2 regions of the Intestinimonas sp. UBA1698 genome follow, and region 1 is predicted to be linked to the other one. Evidence: predicted binding sites of a transcription regulator. Region 1 holds the regulator's gene; the other holds the start of a gene.
The links. Region 1 encodes HrcA, which represses chaperone genes, less so after heat shock. Its sites were predicted from a motif close to TGTTAGCACTCNNNNNNNNNGAGTGCTAACA; they were not measured.
Positions count from the first base shown of each region.

Region 2: htpG (molecular chaperone HtpG) is a predicted target of HrcA. The motif match lies at 2,423-2,453, and genes of this name have one in related genera.

Region 1 covers NZ_DCJO01000004.1:25,509-37,324, reverse strand. The annotation lists gene dnaJ (molecular chaperone DnaJ) at 1-1,005, opposite strand, end outside; gene dnaK (molecular chaperone DnaK) at 1,165-3,033, opposite strand; gene grpE (nucleotide exchange factor GrpE) at 3,123-3,689, opposite strand; gene hrcA (heat-inducible transcriptional repressor HrcA) at 3,707-4,771, opposite strand; gene B3H64_RS00955 (D-alanyl-D-alanine carboxypeptidase family protein) at 5,048-6,178, shown strand; gene glgB (1,4-alpha-glucan branching protein GlgB) at 6,447-8,603, shown strand; gene B3H64_RS00945 (glucose-1-phosphate adenylyltransferase) at 8,662-9,876, shown strand; gene glgD (glucose-1-phosphate adenylyltransferase subunit GlgD) at 9,873-10,991, shown strand; gene glgA (glycogen synthase GlgA) at 11,079-11,816, shown strand, end outside.
Region 2 covers NZ_DCJO01000034.1:60,572-72,387, reverse strand. The annotation lists gene B3H64_RS08330 (hypothetical protein) at 12-254, opposite strand; gene htpG (molecular chaperone HtpG) at 465-2,381, opposite strand; gene B3H64_RS08320 (MerR family transcriptional regulator) at 2,514-3,944, opposite strand; gene B3H64_RS08315 (C-GCAxxG-C-C family protein) at 4,007-4,393, opposite strand; gene B3H64_RS08310 (DUF4177 domain-containing protein) at 4,386-4,589, opposite strand; gene B3H64_RS08305 (ATP-dependent DNA helicase RecG) at 4,603-6,822, opposite strand; gene B3H64_RS08300 (toprim domain-containing protein) at 6,813-7,409, opposite strand; gene holA (DNA polymerase III subunit delta) at 7,423-8,484, opposite strand; gene B3H64_RS08290 (DNA internalization-related competence protein ComEC/Rec2) at 8,497-10,746, opposite strand; gene B3H64_RS08285 (helix-turn-helix domain-containing protein) at 10,739-10,957, opposite strand; gene B3H64_RS08280 (histidine triad nucleotide-binding protein) at 11,216-11,554, opposite strand; gene alaS (alanine--tRNA ligase) at 11,569-11,816, opposite strand, start outside.

The sequences.
Region 1 (11,816 bases):
GTTGAGGCTGGGAATGCCCTTGCCGCGCAGACGGAAGGTGGTGCCGGTCTGGGTGCCCTCGGGCATGGAGTATTTCACCGTGCCGTCGATGGTGGGAATCTGGAGCTCCGCCCCCAGGGCCGCCTGGGCGAAGGAGACCGGCTGTTCCATGTAGACCGACGTGCCGTCCCGGCGGAAGATGGGGTGGGGCTGGACGGTGACGCCAATGAGCAGATCGCCCGCCGGCCCGCCGTTTTTGCCCGCGCCGCCCTGCCCCCGCAGGGAGACGGCCTGGCCGTTGTCGATGCCCGCCGGGATGGTGACGGACAGCTTCTTCTGCCGCCGGACGCTCCCCGCGCCGCCGCAGGATTTGCAGGGCTGGTGGATGATCTTTCCGGTACCGCGGCAGCGGGTGCAGGCCGCGGTGGTGGAGAAGGAGAAGCCGCCTCCTCCCCGCTGGATCCGGACCACGCCGCTGCCGTGACAGTCGGGACAGATCTCCGCCGTGGTGCCGGGGGCGCAGCCGGAGCCCTTGCACTCCTCGCAGGGCTCCGTGCGGGTGACGGTGATCTCCTTCTCGCAGCCGAAGGCCGCCTCTTCGAAGGTGATGGTCACCCCGGCCCGGATGGTCTCTCCCTTCTGGGGGGCGTTGCGGCTGCGGCCGCCTCCGCCTCCGCCGCCGAAGCCGCCGCCGAAGAAGGAGCCGAACAGGTCGCCCAGGTCAATGTCACCCATGTCGAAGCCGCCGAAGCCGCCGCCAAAGCCGCCGCCGGGTCCGCCGGCGCCGAAGTTGGGGTCCACACCCGCGTGGCCGAACTGGTCGTAGCGGGCCCGTTTGTCCTTGTCGGACAGGACCTCGTAGGCCTCGTTGACCTCCTTGAACTTGGCCTCGGCGGTCTTGTCGCCGGGGTTGAGGTCGGGGTGGTACTGCTTGGCCAGCTTGCGGTAGGCCTTTTTCAGTTCATCGTCCGAGACGCCTTTAGACACGCCCAGGACTTCATAGTAATCTCGTTTTTGATCAGCCATATCGTCGTCGCAAAGACCGCGCCGCATGAAACGACCGTCGCCCTTCCGTGCGGTGCCGCTTTGCTCCTCCTCTCCGCCCAAAACCCGCCGCGCTGGGCTTCGGGCCTGGGATACAGGGTAGCAGAGCCGCTGCAAGCAGCGGCTCTGCAAATACAAAATTTACGGATTGTCGTCGCCGTCCACCACGGTGTAATCGGCGTCCACCACGTTAGGGTCGGTGTCCGCGCCGGCGGCGGAAGCGCCGCCGGTAAAGCCCGCGCCGCCCATGTCCGGGCCCGCGCCTGCCTGGGGGCCGCCCGCCTGGTTGTACAGCTTCTCGCTGATGGGGTAGAAGGCCTTGCTCAGCTCCTCGGTGGCGGTCTTGATGGCCTCCACGTCGGTGCCCTTCAGGGCGTCCTTCAGCTTGCCCAGGGCGGCGTCCAGGGTGGCCTTGTCGCCCGCGTCGATCTTGTCCTTCAGGTCCTCCATGACCTTCTCGGTCTGGTACACCATCTGATCGCCCTGGTTGCGCACGTCCACCTCTTCCTTGCGCTTGGCGTCCTCGGCGGCAAACTGCTCGGCCTCCTTGACGGCCTTGTCGATGTCCTCCTTGGACATGTTGGTGGAGGAGGTGATGGTGATGTGCTGCTCCTTGCCGGTGCCCAGATCCTTGGCGGAGACATTGACGATGCCGTTGGCGTCGATGTCGAAGGTCACCTCGATCTGAGGCACGCCGCGGCGGGCCGGGGCGATGCCGTCCAGGTTGAACCGTCCCAGGGTCTTGTTGTACTGGGCCATCTCACGCTCGCCCTGGAGCACATGGACCTCTACGGAAGTCTGGTTGTCGGCAGCGGTGGTAAAGGTCTGGCTCTTCTTGGCGGGGATGGTGGTGTTGCGCTCGATGAGCTTGGTCATCACGCCGCCCATGGTCTCGATGCCCAGGGAAAGGGGGGTGACGTCCAGCAGCAGCAGGCCCTTCACGTCGCCCACCAGCACGCCGCCCTGCAGCGCCGCGCCCATAGCCACGCACTCGTCGGGGTTGATGCCCTTGAAGCCCTCTTTGCCGGTGAGCTTCTTCACCATGTCTTGCACAGCGGGGATACGGCTGGAGCCGCCCACCAGCAGGACCTTGGACAGCTCGCCGGAAGAGAGGCCGGCGTCGCCCATGGCCTGCTTGACGGGGCCGGCGGTGGCCTCCACCAGATGGGCAGTGAGCTGGTCAAACTTGGCCCGGGTCAGGGTCAGGTCCAGATGCTTGGGGCCGGTGGCGTCGGCGGTGATATAGGGCAGGTTGATGGCAGTGGAAGTGACGCCGGACAGCTCGATCTTGGCCTTTTCGGCGGCCTCCTTCAGGCGCTGCATGGCCACCTTGTCGCCGCTGAGGTCGATGCCGGTGTCCTTTTTGAATTCAGCGGCCATCCAGTCCATGACACACTTGTCGAAGTCGTCGCCGCCCAGGCGGTTGTTGCCGGCGGTGGCCAATACCTCGATAACGCCGTCGCCGATCTCCAGGATGGACACGTCGAAGGTGCCGCCGCCCAGGTCGTAGACCATGATCTTCTGGTCGGACTCCTTGTCGATGCCGTAGGCCAGGGCCGCGGCGGTGGGCTCGTTGATGATCCGCTTTACTTCCAGACCGGCGATGCGGCCGGCATCCTTGGTGGCCTGGCGCTGAGCGTCGGTGAAGTAGGCGGGGACGGTGATGACGGCCTCGGTGACGCTCTGACCCAGATAGGCCTCGGCGTCGGCCTTCAGCTTCTGGAGCACCATGGCGGAGATTTCCTGTGGGGTGTAGTTCTTGCCGTCAATGCTCACCTTAAAGCTAGAGCCCATCTCGCGCTTGATGGAGCTGATGGTCCGGTCGGGGTTGGTGATGGCCTGGCGCTTAGCCACCTGGCCCACCATGCGCTCGCCGTCCTTGGAGAAGGCCACCACGGACGGAGTGGTGCGGTTGCCTTCCGCGTTGGGGATGACGACGGCGTCGCCGCCCTCCATGACGGCCACGCAGGAGTTGGTGGTACCCAGGTCAATGCCGATGATCTTAGACATAATATATTCCTCCAATAATCAAGAAATTGGTTTTTACAAAAGAAATGCGGAGAAGCCGAAAACCGGGCGTTGGGGCGTGGCGGCCTGCCTCAGTTGGCTACCTTCACCATGGCGAACCGGATGACCTTGTCGCCCAGCTTGAAGCCAGCCTGGAACACATCCACGATGGTGTTCTCGCCAGCCGCTTCGTCCTCCACATGCATGACGGCGTTGTGGAGGTTGGGATCGAAGGACTCGCCCAGGGCGGGAATCTCCGAGATACCCAGCTTAGTCAGGATCTCCCGGAGCTGAGTCATGGTCATCTCTACGCCCTTTTTGAAGGCCTCGTCGGCGGTCTCCTGCTTCAGGGCCCGTTCCAGATTGTCGTAGACGGGAAGGAAGGCGGTGAGGGCGTCGGCCTTGGCGTCGGCGTAGATGCTCTCCTTTTCCTTCTGGCTGCGCTTGCGGAAGTTGTCGTACTCGGCGGCCAGCCGGAGGTACTGCTCCTCCTTGGCGGACAAGGAAGCTTTCAAATGCTCCAGCTCCTCCGGCAGCGGGTCCTGGGTTCCGGCGGCGGGCTCCTCCGGAACGATATCCTCCGGGACCTCGGCGCTCTCCGCGTGCTCTGACGCGGCCTGAGCGGCCTTCTGCTCCTGGTCTTTTTCACGTTTGCTCATGATGATTTTTCGGCCTCCTATCGGTCATCGTGCTCGGGGTCCTCCCCGGCGGGGGGAAGCCCGCCCTTGCCGAACATGCGGGAGAGACCCTCCGCAAAGTAGGAAAGACGGGCGGAAATCTTGGCGTAATCCATACGGGTGGGACCCACAACGCCCACGACGCCGCGCATGCCGTCGCCGATGTCGTAGCTGGCCATTACCACGCTGGTGTCCTTCAGGGCGTCCACCACGTTCTCCGGCCCGATGAGGATCTCCATAGGGTCCTTGTCGGGCATGGGGAAGCGGGCGGCGTCCCGGTCCTCGGACAGATAGGTCATCAGCGGCGCCGCCCGGTCCAGACTGTGGTACTCCGGGTGGGTCAAAAGGCTGGCAATGCCCGCCGTGTGGACGGTGCGCTGCTCCAGACTCTCCAGCACCTCCACGGCGAAGGAGACCACCAGAGAGATGAGGCCGTAGGCCTCGCCCGCCGCGTGGGAGGCCACCCGCATCAGCTCGGGGGTGATCTCGTCCAGCGTCAGACCGGTAAAGGTGGCGTTGAGAAGGGTGTTCAAAAGCTGGAGCTGAGCCTCCGACAGGTCGGAGGGCAGGCGCACCAGCCGGTTGCGTACCACGTTGGTGTCGGTCATGACCACAATGATGAAGGCGTCGCGGTCCACCATCAGCAGGTCGAAGCGCCGAATGGTGATCCGGTCGCCCCCGGCGGCCAGGGCAAAGGAGGGGTAGCGGGTGAGTTGGGAAATGATCCGCCCGGCCTGATCGATGACCTGGTCCAACTCCCGCATTTTCATGTGCAGCGCCTCATTGAGCCGCTTGGTCTCCTGCGCTGACAGGCGGTAGTCGGTCATCAGTTCATTGACGTAGATGCGGTAGCCCTTGGGAGAGGGGATGCGTCCTGCGGAGGTATGGGGCTGCTCCAGCAGGCCCAGGGCCTCCAGATCGGCCATCTCGTTGCGGATGGTGGCCGACGAGACGTTCAGTCCCGGCAGAGAGGCGATGGCCTTGGAGCCCACCGGCTCCGCCGTCTCAATGTAGTTTTCGATGATGGCGCGGAGGATTTTCTTCTTCCGGTCGCTCAGATCCATACCGCGCTCACCTTCTTTTTAAAATCGGAAGCGCCATCGCGCCTCTTTTAGCACTCATTATCCCTGAGTGCTAATGTAAATCTACCACCGCCCCGGGGAAAAGTCAATAGGAAGGTTGTAAATTAAATGTGAACGCTAAAAATGTTTGCAAAAGTGGGGCTGGATTGCCAAAACACCGCAGGGGCGCAGGGAAATTTTCGCAGGTGGCTGCCCGCATAGAACAAGGGAGATTTTCACATCCTTTTCCATAGAAGATGAACATGGAGGGAGATCCCGATGAAAAAATGCGCCGCGGCCCTGGTGGCCGCCGTTCTGCTGATCCTGCCCGCCGCCGCCGTCTCCGGTGGACCGGCGGTGGAAGCCGGTTCCGCCATCCTGATGGAGAAGGAGACCGGCACGGTGCTCTACGAAGCGAATGCCCACGACAAGCTGGAGCCCGCCAGCGTCACCAAGGTCATGACCCTGCTGCTGGTAATGGAGGCCATCGACGACGGGCGGCTCAAGATGGAGGATATGGTCACGGTTTCCGCCCAGGCGGCCTCCATGGGCGGCTCCCAGGTCTACCTGAAGGAGGGGGAGCAGATGACCGTCCATGATATGCTCAAGGCGGTGGCGGTGGTGTCGGGCAACGACGCCGCAGTGGCCCTGGCCGAGCACATTGCCGGCAGCGAGGAGGGTTTTGTGGAGCGGATGAACCGCCGGGCGGCGGAGCTGGGCATGGCCGATACTACCTTTATCAACTGCACCGGACTGCCCGCCGCCGGCCACCTGACCTCCGCCTACGACATCGCCGTCATGTCCCGGGCGCTCCTGGCCCACCCCGGCATCCGGGAGTTCACCACCATCTGGATGGACTCCGTCCGGGACGGCCAGTTCCAGCTCGCCAACACCAACAAGCTCATCCGGTTCTATGAAGGGGCCACCGGCCTCAAGACCGGCTTCACCGATTCCGCCCTCTACTGCCTGTCGGCCACCGCCGAGCGGGACGGCATGGAGCTCATTGCCGTGGTGATGAAGTGCCCTACCTCGGAAAAACGGTTTGAAGGCGCCAAGGCCCTCCTGAACTTCGGCTTCGCCAACTATACCCTCCTGGACGTCCACCCTGACCAGGCGCTGCCGCCGGTGGAGGTGGCCCTGGGCGAGTGCTCCACCGTCCAGCCCGTGCTGGCCCAGTCCGGCCGTATTCTGATCGACAAGGCCGAGCTCAACAACGTCACCACCGAGCTGCGCCTCACCGAGCGGGTGGAGGCCCCTGTGGAGGTCGGACAGAAGCTGGGAGAGATGGTGGTCTCGGTATCTGGTGTGGAGCAGCAGACCATCCCCATTGTGGCTGACCAGGCTGTGGAGCGCCTGACCATGCCCGGCATCTTTAAGCGATTCCTAGACATCCTGTTTATGGCCGGATAGCCCCGGGGCTTTGTCCCCCCATACGCCGCCGGCCGCCCGTTCCCTTTTACGGAATGGGCGGCCGGTTATTTTGTACGAATCCCTTTCTGGGACCTTACAGAAATTTTATAGGAAGGGTGGGGGCTAGACCTTGACTGACATCAAAAGGTGTTGTATAATTTATACAAATACCCGAAGAAAAAATTCCATCAATTAGTATCATTTACAACCAAGAGGAGGAACTGCTTCGGGTATTTGGATAATAATACCAAAGAAATGGGGAAGCCTTATGGAGCAGGAGCAGTGGACCGGGTCCGCCCCGGAGCTGGCACAACATATAAAGGAATACACCGACGGCCAGGCCATCCGGGCCTGGGAATACATGGGCGCCCACACAGCGGAGCGCGAGGGGCAGACGGGACATGTCTTCCGGGTCTGGGCGCCCCATGCGGCGGCCGTGTCGGTGGTGGGCGATTTCAACCAGTGGGTCCCCGGCTGCCACCCCTTGGAGCAGATGGAGGGGGGCGTCTGGGAGGGCTTTATCCCCGGGCTCCGGGAGTACGACCTCTACAAGTACGCCGTGGAGACGCCGGACGGCCGGATGCTGTTTAAGGCCGATCCTTACGCCTTTCACGCTGAGACCCGGCCCGGTACCGCCTCCAAGCTCTATGAACTGGGAGGCTATGAGTGGGGGGACAGGGGCTGGCTGGACTGGCGGAAGAAAAATCCAATCTACCAAAAGCCCCTCAACATCTATGAGGTCCACCTGGGGTCCTGGCGCCGGACGGGGGAGGGGGAGTTCCTCTCTTACCGGGACATAGCCGAGTACCTGGTGCCCTATGTCAAGGAGATGGGCTTCACCCACGTGGAGCTGATGCCCGTCACCGAGCACCCCCTGGATGACTCCTGGGGCTATCAGTGCACCGGCTACTTCGCTGCCACCAGCCGCTTCGGCACCCCTAAGGACTTCATGTATCTGGTGGACCAGCTCCATCAGGCCGGGGTGGGCGTCATTCTGGACTGGGTCCCGGCCCACTTCCCCAAGGACGCCTTCGGCCTGTACGAGTTCGACGGCCAGCCCTGCTACGAGTACACCGACATGCGCAAGGGGGAGCACGCCGACTGGGGCACCCGGGTGTTCGACTACGGCAAGAACGAGGTCCGCTCCTTCCTGTACTCCTCCGCCCTGTTCTGGCTGGAGATGTTCCACATCGACGGCCTGCGGGTGGACGCGGTGGCCTCCATGCTCTACCTGGACTACGGCCGACAGGGGGGACAGTGGACCCCCAACATCCACGGCGGCAACGAGAATCTGGAGGCCGTGGACTTCATCCAGCAGCTCAACACCCGGATTTTCGGCCAGCACGACGACGTACTGATGATCGCCGAGGAGTCCACCGCCTGGCCCCTGGTGTCCCACCCGGTCAGCGAGGGCGGGCTGGGCTTCAACCTGAAGTGGAACATGGGGTGGATGAACGACATCACCCACTATATGAAGATGGACCCCTATTTCCGGCAGTTCAACCATAAGGACATCACCTTCTCGCTGATGTACGCCTTTTCGGAGAACTTCATCTTACCCCTCTCCCACGACGAGGTGGTGCATATGAAGGGCTCTCTTCTCAACAAGATGCCGGGGACCTATGCCGAGCAGTTTGCCGGCGTGCGGGCGTTTTACGCCTACATGCTCACCCACCCGGGGAAGAAGCTGCTGATGATGGGCAGCGAGTTCGGCCAGTGGAACGAGTGGCATTTTGAGCAGTCCCTGGACTGGCACCTGCTGGCCAACGAGGAAAACCGGAAGACCCAGGCCTTTTTCAAGGCGGCCAACGCCTTCTACCTGGAGCACAAAGAGCTGTGGGAGCTGGATTTCTCCTGGGAGGGCTTCGCGTGGATTCAGGCCGACGACAACCAGGCCGACACCGTGGCCTTCGTGCGCCGGGACAAGAAGGGCGGCGCTCTGGTGGTGGTGTGCAACTTCTCCCCGGTGGACCGGACGGGCTACCGCATCGGCGTACCTGCCGCGGGGCAGTATACCTGCATCTTCAATACCGACGACGAGGCATACGGCGGACAGGGCCGGGGGGACAAGGCTCCGGTAAAGAGCGAGTACGTTCCCTGCCACGGCCGTGGCCAGTCTCTCGTGCTCACGTTGCCGCCCATGAGCGCGGTGGTGTATCGCTGTACCCGGAAGTTCCCGCCTCGCCGGAAGAAGGCGGAGAGCCTTCCGGCCCGGAAGGACCCGGCAGACAAGCCGGCCATTCGGGAAAAGGCCGCCGCTCCGGCGGTGAAGAAACGGGCGGCCAAGCCCGCGGTGCGGGAGAAAAAAGCGCCCCCCGCCGTCCGGGAGCAGGCCGCCGCTCCGGCGGTCAGGACTCCGACGGCCAAGCCCGCGGTGCGGAAGCGCTCGCCTGTCCCGGCCGTCAAGCCGGAGAAGGACTCCTGAACCCAGCCCCCAGGGAATGGGAAGAACGATCTCCCCACTTCAACCAAGAGGTGATAGAATGAAGAAGACATGTGTGGCCATGCTCCTGGCGGGAGGCCAGGGCAGCCGGCTGAAGGCCCTCACCAGCAAGGTGGCCAAGCCAGCCGTCCCCTTCGGGGGCAAGTTCCGGATCATCGACTTTCCCCTGTCCAACTGTGTGAATTCCGGCATCGACACTGTCGGCGTCCTCACCCAGTATCAGCCCCTGGAACTCAACAGCTACATTGGAAACGGCCAGCCCTGGGACCTGGACCGTTCCGACGGTGGCGTCCACATCCTGCCCCCCTACGTCAAGGAGGGGGACAAGGGCACCTGGTACAAGGGGACGGCCAACGCCATCTACCAGAACATCGGCTTCATTTCCCTGTACGACCCCGACTATGTCCTGATCCTCTCCGGTGACCACGTCTATAAGATGGACTACGAGAAGATGCTGGAGCGGCACAAGGCGGCGGGGGCAGCCTGCACCATCTCGGTGATGGAGGTCCCCATGGAGGAGGCCCCCCGCTTCGGCATCATGAACGTGGACGAGCACGACATGATCTATGAATTTGAGGAGAAGCCCAAAAAGCCCAAGAGCAATCTGGCCTCCATGGGGATCTACATCTTTAGCTGGAAGCAGCTGCGTGAGTATCTGGTGGCCGACGAGGCCGACGAGAAGTCCTCCAACGACTTCGGCAAGAACATCATTCCCGCCATGCTGGCGGCGGGGGAGCGGATGGCCGCCTACCGTTTTTCCGGCTACTGGAAGGACGTGGGCACCATTGATTCCCTGTGGGACGCCAACATGGATATGCTGGCAGTGGACAGTGGGGTGCAGCTTTTTGACCCCACGTGGCCCATCTACGCCCGCACGCCCACCAAGCCGCCCCACTTTATGGGCTCCAAGGCCGTGGTGTCCCACTCCATGGTTACCGGAGGCTGCGAGGTCTACGGCGAGGTGGAGAATTCGGTGCTGTTCCACTCGGTGCGGGTGGAGGAGGGCGCCCAGGTCAAGTACTCCATCCTGATGCCCGGCGCGGTGGTCAAGGCCGGAGCGGTGGTGGAATACGCCATCGTGGCGGAAAACGCCGTCATCGGCGAGGGCGCCCGGGTGGGCGCGCCGCCGGAGGACGACAAGCCCGAGGAATGGGGCATCGCCGTGGTAGCCGAGGGCATCAAGGTGGGGGACGGGGCCAGGATCCCTGCCAAGTCCATGGTTACCCGTAACGTGAAAAGCGGAGGTGTAAGATGATGAACAAGATGCATGGGATCATTTTTGCCTACCGCTCGAACCCCCAGCTCCGGGAGCTCTCCCAGCACCGGAACACCTGCTCCATCCCCTATGGCGGCCGCTACCGCGTGGTGGACTTCATGCTCTCCAACATGGTCAACGCCGGCATCACCGACGTGGGACTGATCGTCCACGCCAACTATCAGTCCCTGCTGGACCATGTGGGTTCCGGCAAGGACTGGGACCTGAGCCGTAAGCACGGCGGCCTGCGCATCCTGCCCCCCTTCGGCTACGCCGACAAGCGCCGGGAGGGGGACTACCGGGGCCGCATGGACGCCCTGGGCGGCGTATACTCCTATCTGGAAAAGATCCGTCAGGACTATGTGGTACTGGCCGGCGGCGACGTGGCGGTCAACCTGCCCCTGGGTGAGATCTTCGAGGAGCATCTGCGGTGCGGGGCGGACATCACGGCGGTGTGTACCCCCGTCCCCCGGGGCGACCCCCGGAACTCCGACTATTTTACCGTGGACGCCGACGGCTGGGTCACCGATGTAGCGGTGCAGCCGGTGTATCCGGCGGGGCTGGAGTCCATGGAGGTCTACATCATGTCCAAGGCCCTGCTGATGAGTCTGGTGGAGCACTGCACCGCCCACAACATCCCCTCCTTCAGCCAGGGGGTGCTGCTGTCCATGGCGGATAAGCTGAAGATCCGCGCCTACAGCTACAGCGGCTATGCCGCCCGGCTCCAGTCGGTGTCCGGCTACTACGCACGGAGCATGGAGCTGCTGGACCCGGTGGTGCGCGCTCAGCTCTTCGACCCGGCCCGACCCATCAAGACCAAGGACCGCTCCGACCCCTCCACCTACTACGGCCCCGGCTCCCGGGCGGTCAACTCACTGGTGGCCGACGGCTGCATCATCGAGGGCGAGGTGGTCAACTCCATCGTGTTCCGGGGCGTCCGCATCGAGAAGGGGGCCAAAATTCAGAACTGCATTCTGATGCAGGGGTCGGTCATCCACCAGGACGCCGTCCTGAAGTATGCCATCACGGATAAAAATGTGCGGGTAAACCAGGGCAGGATGCTTATGGGTCACGAAACGTATCCCCTGGCCATTGCAAAGAATGCCGTGGTATAGGATAAAAGGCAGCGCGAGAGCAATGAAGCCACGCGTACTGCGGCAGACCGGCCGCCCAAGTTGGCCGGATGGAAAGGAGCGTTCCAAATGAATATACTGTTTGCTGCTTCCGAGGTAGCCCCCTTTATTAAGACAGGCGGACTGGCCGACGTGGCCGGCTCTCTCCCCAAGCATCTGGCCGCTCAGGGCCATGACGTGAAGGTCATCCTTCCCCTCTACGAGGGCATCGGTCCGGAGTGGAGGAAACAGATGAAGTTCCTCCTGCACTTCAACGTGCGGGTGGCTTGGCGGAACCCCTACTGCGGTCTGTTCGAGCTGCGGCGGGACAACGTGAGCTATCTGTTCGTGGACAACGAATACTACTTCAAGCGGGCCGCCATCTACGGCCATTACGACGACGGCGAGCGGTTCACCTACTTCTCCCGGGCCATTGTGGAGACCCCCGCCCACCTGGACTGGCACCCCGACGTGATCCACTGCAACGACTGGCAGACCGCACTGGTGCCCATCTACCTGCTGGAGGAGCGGGAGCGGGTCTGGGAGCTCCGCGGCACCAAGAGCGTCTTTACCATTCACAACATCGAATACCAGGGCCGCTACGGCGATCAGGTCCTGGAGGACCTGCTGGGCCTGAACAAGGGCTATATGAATGAGCATATGCTGGCCTATTATGGGGACGTGAACCTGATGAAGGGGGCCATCTTCGCCGCCGACTATGTGACCACGGTCTCCCCCACCTATGCCGGCGAGCTGCAGTACCCCTTCTACGCCCACGGGCTGGAGGGTGTGATCGCCCACAACGGGTATAAGATGCGGGGCATTCTC
Region 2 (11,816 bases), on a different contig from region 1:
GGCGCCGGCCCTCAGGCCAGCGCCCGTTCCTGCTTGCGCTTGAGTATCTCCAGCTTGCGGATCACATAGGGGGACTCGGTGACCACCTTTACCGGCTGGGTAAAGTCCAGCGTGAACAGTCCGATAAAAGACTTGGCATCTACACGGATGCGGTCGTCCATGGAGTGCAGGAAGACCTCTTCCTTGACGTCGCAGGCGATCTCCTGCAGGCGCTGGAGCTCGGCGACGGAATGAAACTTCATTTCGATCAACATAATTGGCATTACCTCCTTATCTGCTCCGAGTATAACACGCCGGGGCGGTCCGCGCAATTGTCACCTTATCCAAACTTCGAAGTGTCATATTCTTTCGTTTGAAGCTATTTTTTGTTTTGTTTATAGGACCCAGGCCCCATCTTCCCCAAATAGTCCCCCTCATTTGTCGAAAACAGGAGCGCCGCCCTCGGGCGGCGCTCCTGTTTTTGTTCACTTCATCAAACTGCACACCAGCTCGGTGTAGCGGGAGGGGTCCTCCAGAGGGAAGCCGGCAATGAGCAGCGCCTGGTCGTACAGGATCTCGGCATATGTGCCCGCCAGCTCCTTATCGCTGTCCAGGGCGGCCCGGAGCGCGGCAAAGGCGCCGGAATCCGGATTGAGCTCCAGCACCCGCTGGGCCTTCATAAATTTGGCCTGCTCGGGGTCCACCCGCTGGAAATACTTCTCCATCTCCAGGGTGACCGGGCCGTCGGAGGTCATGCACACCGGGGCGGATTTCAGGATCTTGGACACCCGGGCCTCCTTGATCCGGTCGCCCAGGGCCTCTTTGACGAAGTCCAGCACATCCTTATTCTCCTCGGCCTTCTTCTCGCTGGCCGCCTTCTCCTCGTCGCTCTCGGGCAGGGCGTCGTTGTCATTGACGTTCTTGAAGGCCTTGCCGTCCAGCTCGGCCAGAGTATTCATGATGAACTCATCCACCTCGTCCGTGAGGTAGAGGATCTCATAGCCCTGATCCAGAATGCGCTCAGCCTGGGGCAGCTTGGCCGCCTTCTCCACGCTCTCGGCGCAGAGGTAGTAGACGTAGGGCTGGTCCTCGGCCATGCGCGCCTTGTATTCGGCCAGGGTGGTGTTCTTCTCCTCCCTGGAGGACCAGAACAGCAGCAGGTCCCTCAGCAGGTCCTTTTTGGCTCCGTACTCCCCCACCACGCCGTACTTGATCTGGCGGCCGAAGGCGGACCAGAACTTCTCATACTTCTCCCGGTCGTCCTTTTGGAGCTTCAGCAGTTCGGCCTTGATCTTCTTCTCCAGGTTGGCGGCGATGACCTTGAGCTGCCGGGTGTGCTGGAGCATTTCCCGGGAGATATTCAGGGAGAAGTCGGGGGAGTCCACCACGCCCCGGACGAAGGAGAAGCAGTCGGGCACCAGGTCGGCGCACTTGTCCATGATGAGCACGCCGGAGGAGTAAAGCTGCAGGCCTTTCTGATACTCCCGGGTGTAAAAGTCAAAGGGGGCCCGGGCGGGAAGATAGAGCAGAGCCTTATACTCCACCATGCCCTCGGCGGAGGTGTGGATCACCGCCAGGGGGTCCTCCCAATCTCCGAACTTCTCCTTGTAGAACTGGTTGTAGTCCTCGTCCTTCAGCTCGCCCTTGGGCCGCTGCCACAGGGGCACCATGGAGTTGAGGGTCTCCCACTCCTTCACAGTCTCATACTCGGGCCGGTAGTCCTCCGGCGCGTCCTCCGGCTTGGGCTTCTGATGGCAGTGCTCCATCTCCATGACGATGGGATAGTGGATATAGTCGGAGTATTTCTTCACCAGCTCATCCAGCCGGTAGGTCTCCAGATAGGGGTCGTAGTCGTCGTCCTCGGTGTTGTCCTTGATGTGCAGGGTGATGTCGGTGCCCACGGCCTCTTTTTCACAGGCGGTGAGGGTGTAGCCGTCCGCCCCGGCGGACTCCCACTTCCACGCCTCGTCCGAGCCGTAGGCCCTGGAGACCACCGTCACCCGGTCGGCCACCATGAAGGCGGAATAGAAGCCCACGCCGAACTGGCCGATGATGTCGGTCTTGTCCCCCTCGTCCTTCTGGGCCAGCTCCTGCTTGAACTGGAGAGAGCCGCTGCGGGCGATGGTGCCCAGGTTGTCCTCCAACTCCTCCTTGGTCATGCCGATGCCATTGTCGGAGATGGTGAGGGTACGCTGCTCCTTGTCAGGGACCAGCGTAATTTTGAAGTCTCCCCGGTCCAGACCCACCTGATCGTCGGTGAGGGCCTTGTAGGCCAGCTTGTCCACCGCGTCGCTGGCGTTGGAGATGAGCTCCCGGAGGAAAATCTCCTTGTGGGTGTAGATGGAGTTGATCATCAGGTCCAGCAGCCGCTTTGATTCCGCCTTGAATTGTTTTTTTGCCATGGTGCACGCCTCCGTATATATGAATCTCCTTATAAACATAGCGTTAGCACTCATTATTCAAGAGTGCTAACGCTATCATAATACTTAGGATACGATTTTTCAAGAGGGTTCAAAAAATATTTACAATTTGACCTACTCCGCCAGGGTGACGGAAAAGGTCTGCCGGAATGTCTGCGTCTCCCCCTCCACAGGCCACAGGTAGTCTCCCACCGTCTCGTAGCCCGTATAGTCCGCCTGATTGGTCACCGTCAGACCATAGCAGGTAAAGCTGTAGTCCTCATGGGCCGGCCCCATCTGCTCCAGCGCCTCCATGGCCGCCCGACGCCAGTTGAACAGCCCCACCTCCGACCGGGCGCACAGCAGCGCGAGCACCGTGGCAGCCGGCCGGCTGCCGGAGCCGAACGGCAGCTCCGGCGCACGCTCCTGAAAGGAAACGGCGGTCAGCACGCCGTCGGACAGGGTGTAGTCAAACGCAGGGGGCGACCCGCCTCCGGTCCAATCCAAAACGATCGCGTTTTCAGCCCCATTCTCCTGCCAGGTCCCGGATACGTCCAGTTGGTAGCTCGCCTCTCCAAAATACCGCCCATACACATCGTTGTAGTTGCGGGCAAATCCCGCCACCGTCAGGGGGCCCCGCACCGGCGGTACCAACAGATACAGACCGACCAGCACACCCAAACCCATCACGGCCCCGTAAGCCGCCGCAAGGCCCAGGCAGCGCAGCGCCCGCAGGTCCCGGATGGTGTAGGCCTGCTCTTCCTCCCAGGGCAGAGGCTCCCCGGCGTCGCAGGCCCTGTAGCACTTGTAATTGCGATAGAGATTGTAGAGGGGGATGCCATAGCCCTCACCGCGGCAAAACACCCCGGCCAGCCGGGCGGCAGCCTGCGAGAAGCGCAGCTTGCCGCCTTCGGCGTTTCGGACCGTCAGACCGAGGACCCACTTGCCCGGCGTATAGCCCCAGGTGCTCAGCAGCAGGGGCTCCAGCACGAACTGCACCGCCCAGGTCAGATAGCTCATCAGCAGCGTCCACAACAGTCCGTCTCCCGCCTGGAAGCGAAACCCCAGAGCCAGGACGGCGTTCAGCAGCAGGCGGCACAGTCCGAAGTCCAGGCTACGGGCAAAAAACCGCCGCCAGGGATGGCTGACCGTGGGCAGGGCATCGGCCTCCACGCTCTGGAACCGGGCGCCGCCCCGCTCCAACCGCTCCATCTCCTCCAGATACCGGACCGCGTCCAGATCCCGGTAACTCACCTGGTCCGCCTCCATCCGGCGGCACAGCGTCCGGGCGGCCTCCAGATCCGACGCCCGCCGCCGGAGGTCCTCCTCCTGGGCCGCCAAAAGAGCGGTCAGTTCCTTTCCGCCCTGCTGGAGCGCCCGGATGTCCTCCACCGGGACCTGGAGCTGCCGCAGCAGTTTGATCTTCCGCAGGGTCTCCAGGTCGTCCGGGGTGTAGTCCCGGTAACCATTCTCCAGCCGGAGCGGAGAAAGCAGCCCCTCCTTTTCGTAAAACCGGATGTTGGCCCGGCTCATGCCCAGAGCCTGTTCCAATTCCTTGACCGTCATGGAATCCCTCCTTTTGAGGGCATTATAAAGGATAAAGCAACTTTACAGTCAAGCCCTTTCCCTCAATTTTTCAGCATTTCCTCCACCAGCTCCACCGCCAGAAACACCATCCGGTCGCAGTGCTCCTTTTTCTCCTCCCCGCGCTCTTTGGCGCATTTGAGCAGTTCGGCGCAGTCCAGATACTGGGACCCCTCCCGAAAGGCCCGCTGGAAGGCCTGCGCGTCCTGACTGCCGCTCTTTCCCATGAGGCCCAGGGCCATCAGCCCCCCGGTCACCGCCCCGCACACCGAGCCACGCCGCATCCCGGAGCCAAAATGCTCGGCCAGCTTCAAAACGGCCTCCTCGTCCAGCCCCAGCTCCTCGGCGAAGGGCAGCACCACCGACTGGCAGCAGTTGTAGTGCCGGGTGGTGTCGGCCCGAAGCTCCCGGGCCCGTTCCAATTTAGTCATGACAGAATTCCTCCTTTTCCCGTTCAAAAATCAGATCCAGATTGCACAGCACCCCGCTGCCGCTGATGTGGGTGGGGATACAGCCGGCGTACCGCCAGCCCTGGGTGGCGTGCTGGTCGATGATCGCCCGGTGCTCCTGGAACTTGGCGGCGGCCACGCCGTCGGACAGCAGGTTTACGTATTTGTACTCGTACATATCCGGTCTCCTCTCAATTGAACATATCGGGATTTTCCTCGAACAGCCGCCGCACCTTCTCCTGTAAAGGCCGGTGCTCCGGACGGGACAGATCCGGGTCGGCGGAGAGCAGCGCCACCGCGGCGTCCCGGGCCTCCTTGAGTACCCGGGTGTCGGTGTTCAGGTCGGCCATGCGCAGCGCGGGCAGGCCGTGCTGTCGGCGGCCGAAAAAGTCGCCGGGCCCGCGGAGCTTCAGGTCCTCCTCGGCGATCCGGAAGCCGTCGGCGGTGTCCACCAGCACCTTGAGCCGGGCCCGGGTCTCCGGGCTGCGGTTGTCGCTGACCAGCACGCACCAGGACTGGTGCTCCCCCCGGCCCACCCGGCCCCGGAGCTGGTGGAGCTGGCTCAGGCCGTAACGGTCGGCGTTTTCCACGATCATCAGCGTGGCGTTGGCCACGTCCACCCCCACCTCGACCACGGTGGTGGACACCAGGATATGGGTCTCCCCCCGGGCGAAGGCGGCCATGGCCGCCTCCTTGTCCTTCGCTTTCATCCTGCCGTGGACCAGCCCCACCCGCAGGTCAGGGAACACCTGCTTTTGCAGCCCTTCTGCGTACTCCACCACCCGCTTCAGATCGGCGGCGGCGCTCTCCGGGTCGGTCTCGATGGCAGGGCAGACGATGTAGGCCTGCCGCCCCTGGCGGATCTGCTCGCGGACAAAGCCGTACATCCGCTGCCGTTTGGATTCCCCCACCAGCACTGTTTTCACCGGAAGGCGGCCCGGCGGAAGCTGGTCGATGACCGACACGTCCAGGTCCCCGTAGATGATAAGGGCCAGGGTGCGGGGGATGGGGGTGGCCGACATGACCAGCACATGGGGGCGAATCTTTTTCTCGCCCTTGGCGGCCAAGGCCGCCCGCTGCTCCACTTCCCCACAGCGGCATGCCGCTGTAGGGACCCCATCCATTCCATTTGCGGCCGGGGAAACTGAATTCCCCCGGCCTTCGCCGCACAGGCGGCGGCCCGCCTCGGGCGGGCAATCCGGCGTGTTCGCCTTGGCGGCCAGGGCCGCCCGCTGCTCCACGCCGAAACGGTGCTGCTCGTCGGCCACCACCAGGCCCAGCCGCCGGAAGGCCACCGGTCCGGACAGCAAAGCGTGGGTCCCCACCACGAAGTCGATCTCCCCCGCCTCCAGGGCGGCATAGACCCTCTTTTTTTCTCCGGCCCGCATACTGCCGGTGAGCAGTCCCACCCGCATCCCAGCGGGGGCGAGCAGCGCCGACAGGGAGCGGCAGTGCTGCTCGGCCAGGATCTCAGTGGGGGCCATCATGGCCGCCTGCCAGCCGCTGCGGAAGGCCATCCAGGCACAGGCCGCGGCCACCGCCGTCTTGCCCGAGCCCACGTCCCCCTGGACCAGCCGGTTCATGGGCCGTCCCGAGGTCAGATCGGCGGCGCACTCGGAGATGGTCCGCCGCTGGGCCTCCGTGGGCGCAAAGGGCAGCAGAGCATAAAAGTCCGCCGGGTCGCAGGCCGGAAAGGCTGGCCCCTCCCCCCCGCTGCGGCGCTGGCGCAACAGGGCCAGGCCGGCGGACAGGGTGAAGAGCTCCTCAAACACCAGCCGCCGTTTGGCCCGGGCCAGGGCGTCAAAGTCCTGGGGAAAGTGGATACTGCGGCAGGAGAACTCCGCCGGGGCCAGGTCATGGGCCTCCAGTAGATCCGCGGGCAGGGTCTCGGCCACCTGGCAGGCGCACTCCTCCACCGCCCGCTGGGCCAGGCCGGCCAGCAGGTTGTTGGACACCCCCGCCGTCAGGGGATAGACCGGCAGGATGCGCCCGGTAAACCGGGCCCGGTCCTCCCGCTCGAACACCGGGTTGGTCATCTGGCGGCCCCCCCGGTCCCCCTCCACCCGGCCGTAGAAAATGTACTCCTGCCCGGGGACCAGGGCATCTCTGACGTAGCTCTGATTGAAGAAGGTAAGGGTCATGGCGGCGGAGCCGTCCACCACCTTTACCCGGGTCAGCTCCAGTCCCTTTCGGATGCGGGAGAGCCGCGGCGTCTCGGCCACCATGGCGGAAACGCACACCGGCGTATCCGCCGGGGCCTGGGCGATGGCGTACCGCTTGGTCCGGTCCTCATAGTCCCGGGGATAGTAGCACAGCAGATCCCCCACCGTTCTCAAGCCCAGCTTTTCCAGACTCCTGGCCCGGGCGGGGCCCACTCCGGGCAGGGCCGTCAGGGGGGTATTCAGCTCCATTCCTCTACCTCTTGTAGAAACGCATCTCTTGTATACAGTGCGTTGAGGACCGGCAGCAGGGCATTGGGGGACAGATGCTCCGGCAGGTCCAGTTTTTTCAGCAGCATCCCCCGCCGCTCCGCCGCCCCCGGCCCGCCGGAGAGCCCCAGCGCGAACAGATCGGCCTTGGTGATGGGCGGGGAGGTCTGGGCGGCGGCGTCCGGCTCGTCCAGAAAGGTGGCCCCCGCCCGGCGGAGCACAGCCTCCAGCACCGCCGGGGACATGCCCTCCACCCCCAGCTTGCCCTCCTTGCCGGGGGCGCGCTTGCGGCGCTCCTTGCCGGGCACGTCGGGAATATAGGCGTGCTTCACCCCCTGGGCGGGCAGGGCGCTTTTCAGGTGGCCGCGGATGAGAAAGCCCGCCCCATCGGAGTCGGTGAGGACGATCAGACCCCGGGTCCGGGCCAGACGGCGCAGCAGGGCCACCAGCTCGGCGTTCTGGAACACACCGAAGCCGGAGGTCTCCAGTATGACCGTGTCCACCAGCTGAGACAGGGTGTTTTTATCATAGCGGCCCTCCACCACGATGGCCTCTTGGATGCGGAACACGGGTCCACCTCCCTCACGCGATGCCGGTTTTCGGCTTTGTGTTGGCCAGCTTCAAAAGCAGCTCGATCAGCAGCTCTTCCCCGTCGGCCCCCGAAACCGATTTCATGGCCAGGTCGGCTTTGGCCGCCTCGGTCACCGCCATGCGGCACCAGTTCCGGTCGAACCGCCGGGCGGCGTCGGTGAGCTTCTGGGCCGGGTAGGCCGAGCGCATGGCCCAGAGCTGGGCCACATACCCGCTGCCCTTCCGGCTCTCCAAGGCCAGCCGGGCGGAGTAGAGCTGCCGAAGCTGCCGGCCCAGCACACTCAGGAGCTTGATGGGAGGCTCCCCCATGTGGAGCAGGTCCCCCAGCACCGAGGCGGCTTTGTCAAAGTTCCCGGCGGCGATGGCGTCGGTCATCTGGAACACCACCGCGTCCAGTTGCGGGGTGGCCACGGCGTCGATGTCGGCGCGGGTGACGACCCTGTGGCTGGCGTAGGAGCCGATTTTGCCAATCTCCGAGATGAGCCCGTTCATCAGGTCCCCGCACAGGAAGATGAGATACCGGGCCAGCTCGGAGTCAATGTCGTGGTCCAGGGCCCGGAAGCGGCGGCGGACCCAGTCCACCAGGTCCCCCTGCTCCTGCCGGGTAAACTTCACGGCGGCGCCCTGCTGCTTGAGGGCGGCGGCCAGCTTGGTCCGGGCGTCGGGCTTATACTCGATGAGATCGTAGATGAACACCAGGCATACATAGTCCGGCAGGTCGGCGAACAGGGCCGTCAGGGCCTCCTTGTCCCCCGCCGGGGCCTTGAACAGGTCATAATCGTACACCAGCACCATGGTCCTTGGGCTCATCATGGGCAGGGCGTCGATCTCCTGGGCCAGCCGTTTGGGGTCGCAGTCCCTGCCCTGCACCGTGTGGAGGTTGAACTCCTCCAGCCCGGCGGGCACCAATTTGGTCTTCATCTGGCCCAGATAATAGTCCCGGAGGTAGGCCTCCTCCCCGTGGAACACATACAGCCGGCCGATGGTCCCGGCGGCGATATCCTGCTTGAGCTGTTTGTAGGCGGCGCTGTCCCCGCTCTGTTTTGGCGGCATATCCTCTCTCCTTTAGCCCACCGTAACGGTGATGGTCCCCTGCAGGTCGGTGCGGTAGATCACGCAGTCCGCTCCGTCCAGCCGGAGCAGGGTCTCCGGCGACGGGTGTCCGTAAGTATTATACCCCACCGAGACCAGAGCGGTCTCCGGTGAGACGGTATCCAGCAAAAGCTGGGATGCGGCGTTCTTTGAGCCATGGTGCCCCACAGCCAGCACATCCACCTGGGGCAGGTCCCCGTACTTCACCAGCCGGGCCTCGATGTCGGCCCCCATATCCCCGGTGAACAGGGCGGTGAAGTCCCCTGCCCGGCACAGCAGGGACAAGCCCTCCTCGTTGGCCTCCCCCGCCCCCAGCGGGGCGTAGAGGGTCAGCTCGGCGGAGCCGAAGGCCAGCCGGGCGTCCTCCCGCACCAGCCAGACCTGGGTTCCCTTTTCCTCCGCCAGGGCCAGCAGCTCCCGCCGCAGAGGGTCGTCCGGCTCCACGTCCGGGACGGCCAGCACGTCCACCCGCACCCGCTCCAGCAGCTCGGCCACTCCGTTGGCGTGGTCGGCGTGGAAGTGGGTCAGCACCAGCAGGTCCAGAGAGTCCCGCCCCCGGTCCCGCAGGTAGTCCGCCGCCCGGTCCCCGGCATTGCCCTCGCTGCCGCCGCAGTCCACCAGGGCGGTCCGCGCCCCGCAGCGCAGCAGAGTGCTCTGCCCCTGGCCCACGTCCAGCGCCACCAGGGTGAGCCGGGGCGCGGTGTCGGCCAGCCGGGTCAGCACCAGGCAGACGCACAGGGTGCAGACGCAGGCGCAGACGGGCAGCACATACCGCCGCTGCCGCCGCCAGACGCAGCACAGCAAGAAAACGCCGTAGACAAAGGCCAGCCAGGCCGTCAGATAGGGGCTGGTGAGAGACAGGGAGGCGAAGGGCAGGTCCGCCAAGTGCCGGGCCATCCACAGCAGCCAGCGGGCAAAAGGCGTGACCAGCGCGGCCAGCGCTCCGCCCATGGCGGGAACGGCCATGCCCAGAGCCGCCGCCGTCAGGCCCAGGGTGAACACCAACTCCACACACCACAGGCACAGCAGGTTGGACAGTGGGGCGATCAGAGAGGCCGAGCCGAACTGCCAGGCCGCCAGGGGTGTGGAGAAGGCCAGGGCCCCGCAGGTGCCGGAAAAGGTGGTCACCAGCAGGCGGACGGCCTTGTTGCGCCAGCGCTTCCAGCCCTTCCGGGCCGGTTTCAGGTCCAGCTTGTCCCACAGAAAGCCCTCCAGCCGCCCGGAAAAGGCCAAGAGCCCCACCACGGCGGCGAAGGAGAGCTGGAGGCTGACGCTGTGGGCGGCGTAGGGGTTCTGGACCAGCAGCAGGAGCAGGGCGAAGGCCAGACTGGTGGGCGGATCGGTCTCCCGGCCCAGCAGCGGGGCCAGGAGCAGCAGCCCCTGCATCACCACTGCCCGGACCACCGAGGGGGAGCCCCCCACCGCCAGGGCGTAGAAGGCCAGCAGCGGCAGGGCCAGGAGGGCAGTGCGGCGGCGGTTCCGCCCCAGGAGCTGGACGGCCACCCACACCAGAAAGGAGATGTGCAGGCCGGAGACCGCCACGGTATGGGCCAGCCCGGCGCGCTGGAGGGCCCCGTAGTCCGCGTCGGACAGCCTGGCCTTGTCGCCGGTGAGGAGGGCCCGGATCAGGGGCGACACCTCCGACGGGAAGAGGGACTCCACAGTCCGCCGCAGGCCCCCGGCCCACTGGGCGGGCCAGTATCGAAGGGGCACCCGGTCCGGGCGCTCCACCGTCAGCGCCTCCCCATTGGCGTAGGCCCGCAGGAAGACGCCCCGGGCGGGGCAGGTCTCGTCGGCCGCGCCCCGGACCCGATCCGCCGGGCGGAACCGGGCGGTGAAGGTCAGTCCGTCGCCGGGGGAGAGCCAGGCATAGTTCTCGTCCGCGTAGATGAGGGCCTTCGCGTCAGGACCCGACGGAGTGTGGACCCGGACGGTGACCGAAACGCCGTGGGAGGTCTCCCGGGGCCAGTCCTCCACCGTGGCGGAGACCTCCGCCCAGGTGTTCTCCAGGGCCCGGGCGGGGGCGCGTACAAGGGCGTCGTAGCCCCGGCACCACAAAAGGCCCGCAATCAGGCCCAGGCAGACCAGCCCGGCCCGCAGCGCCCGGTCTTCTCTCCGCCACAGGGCAGCGGGGAGGGCCAGCAGGACCAGCGGGGCCGCGCCGTAGCGCAGGGCAAAGACCGCCGCGGCGAAGGCGGCCGAGAAGCAGAAGAGCTTACGCACGGGGCGGCGCCGGGTCGTCCGTCCGGCCCAGGAGATAGTCGGTGCTCGTCCGGAAATACTCCGCCAGCTTTATGACGGCCCAGACCGGGATCTCACGTTTTCCCTTCTCATAGCGGCCATACACATCCGGATGCAGGCCTAAATAGGCCGCAACCTCTTTTTGCTTCAAATCCCGATCATTTCGCATGTCGGCCAGACGTCGAAAATACATGCAATCACCTATTTCACACTACCATTTGGTAGGTTTTGATGGATAAAAGCCGACTATACAGTCTGATATTACCACATATTTGATTTTAAGTCCAGTCGAGACAGGGCCACCGGCGGGACCTCCCTTCTGGAAAAGAGGCAAAAAAACGCCAGGGAAGGGGGCTCTCTTTCCCCCCTTCCCTGGGCTTAGGTTCTTGCAGTCCCCCATTGGGGAGGGCTTGCGCTTCCCCCCCGGAGGGGCGCGGAACACGCCGGCACCTCAGCCCGGCGGCCAGGTCATATCCCGTCCCGCCAGCACATGGAAGTGCAGATGGTGGACGGACTGACCCGCCTGCTCGCCGCAGTTGGACACCACCCGGAAGCTCTCCATGCCCAGCTCCCCGGCCAGCCTGGAGATGACCTGGAAGATATGGCCCACCACGGCGGCATTCTCCGGCCCGATCTCCCCGCAGGAGCCGATGTGCTCCTTGGGGATCACCAGGAAATGGGTGGGGGCCTGCGGGTCGATGTCGTAGAAGGCGTAGCACAGCTCGTCCTCATAGACCCCGGAAGAGGGAATCTCCCCCGCGATGATCTTGCAAAACAGGCAGTCACTCATGGAAAAACCTCCTTTTACAGCCCCAGCTTGGCGTGGACAAAGTCGTCCACAGAGGCCAGCGCGTCGTCCAGCTTGAGCACGTCGGTGCCCCCGCCCATGGCGGAGTCGGGCCTGCCGCCGCCCTTGCCGCCGCAGACGGCCGTGACGGACCGGATGATATCGCCGGCCTTGATTCCCTTGGCCACTGCCTCCTTGCCGCAGACGGCCAGGAAGGTGATTTTCTCCTCCCGCACGGCGGAGAGCACGGCCACCACGGTCTGGT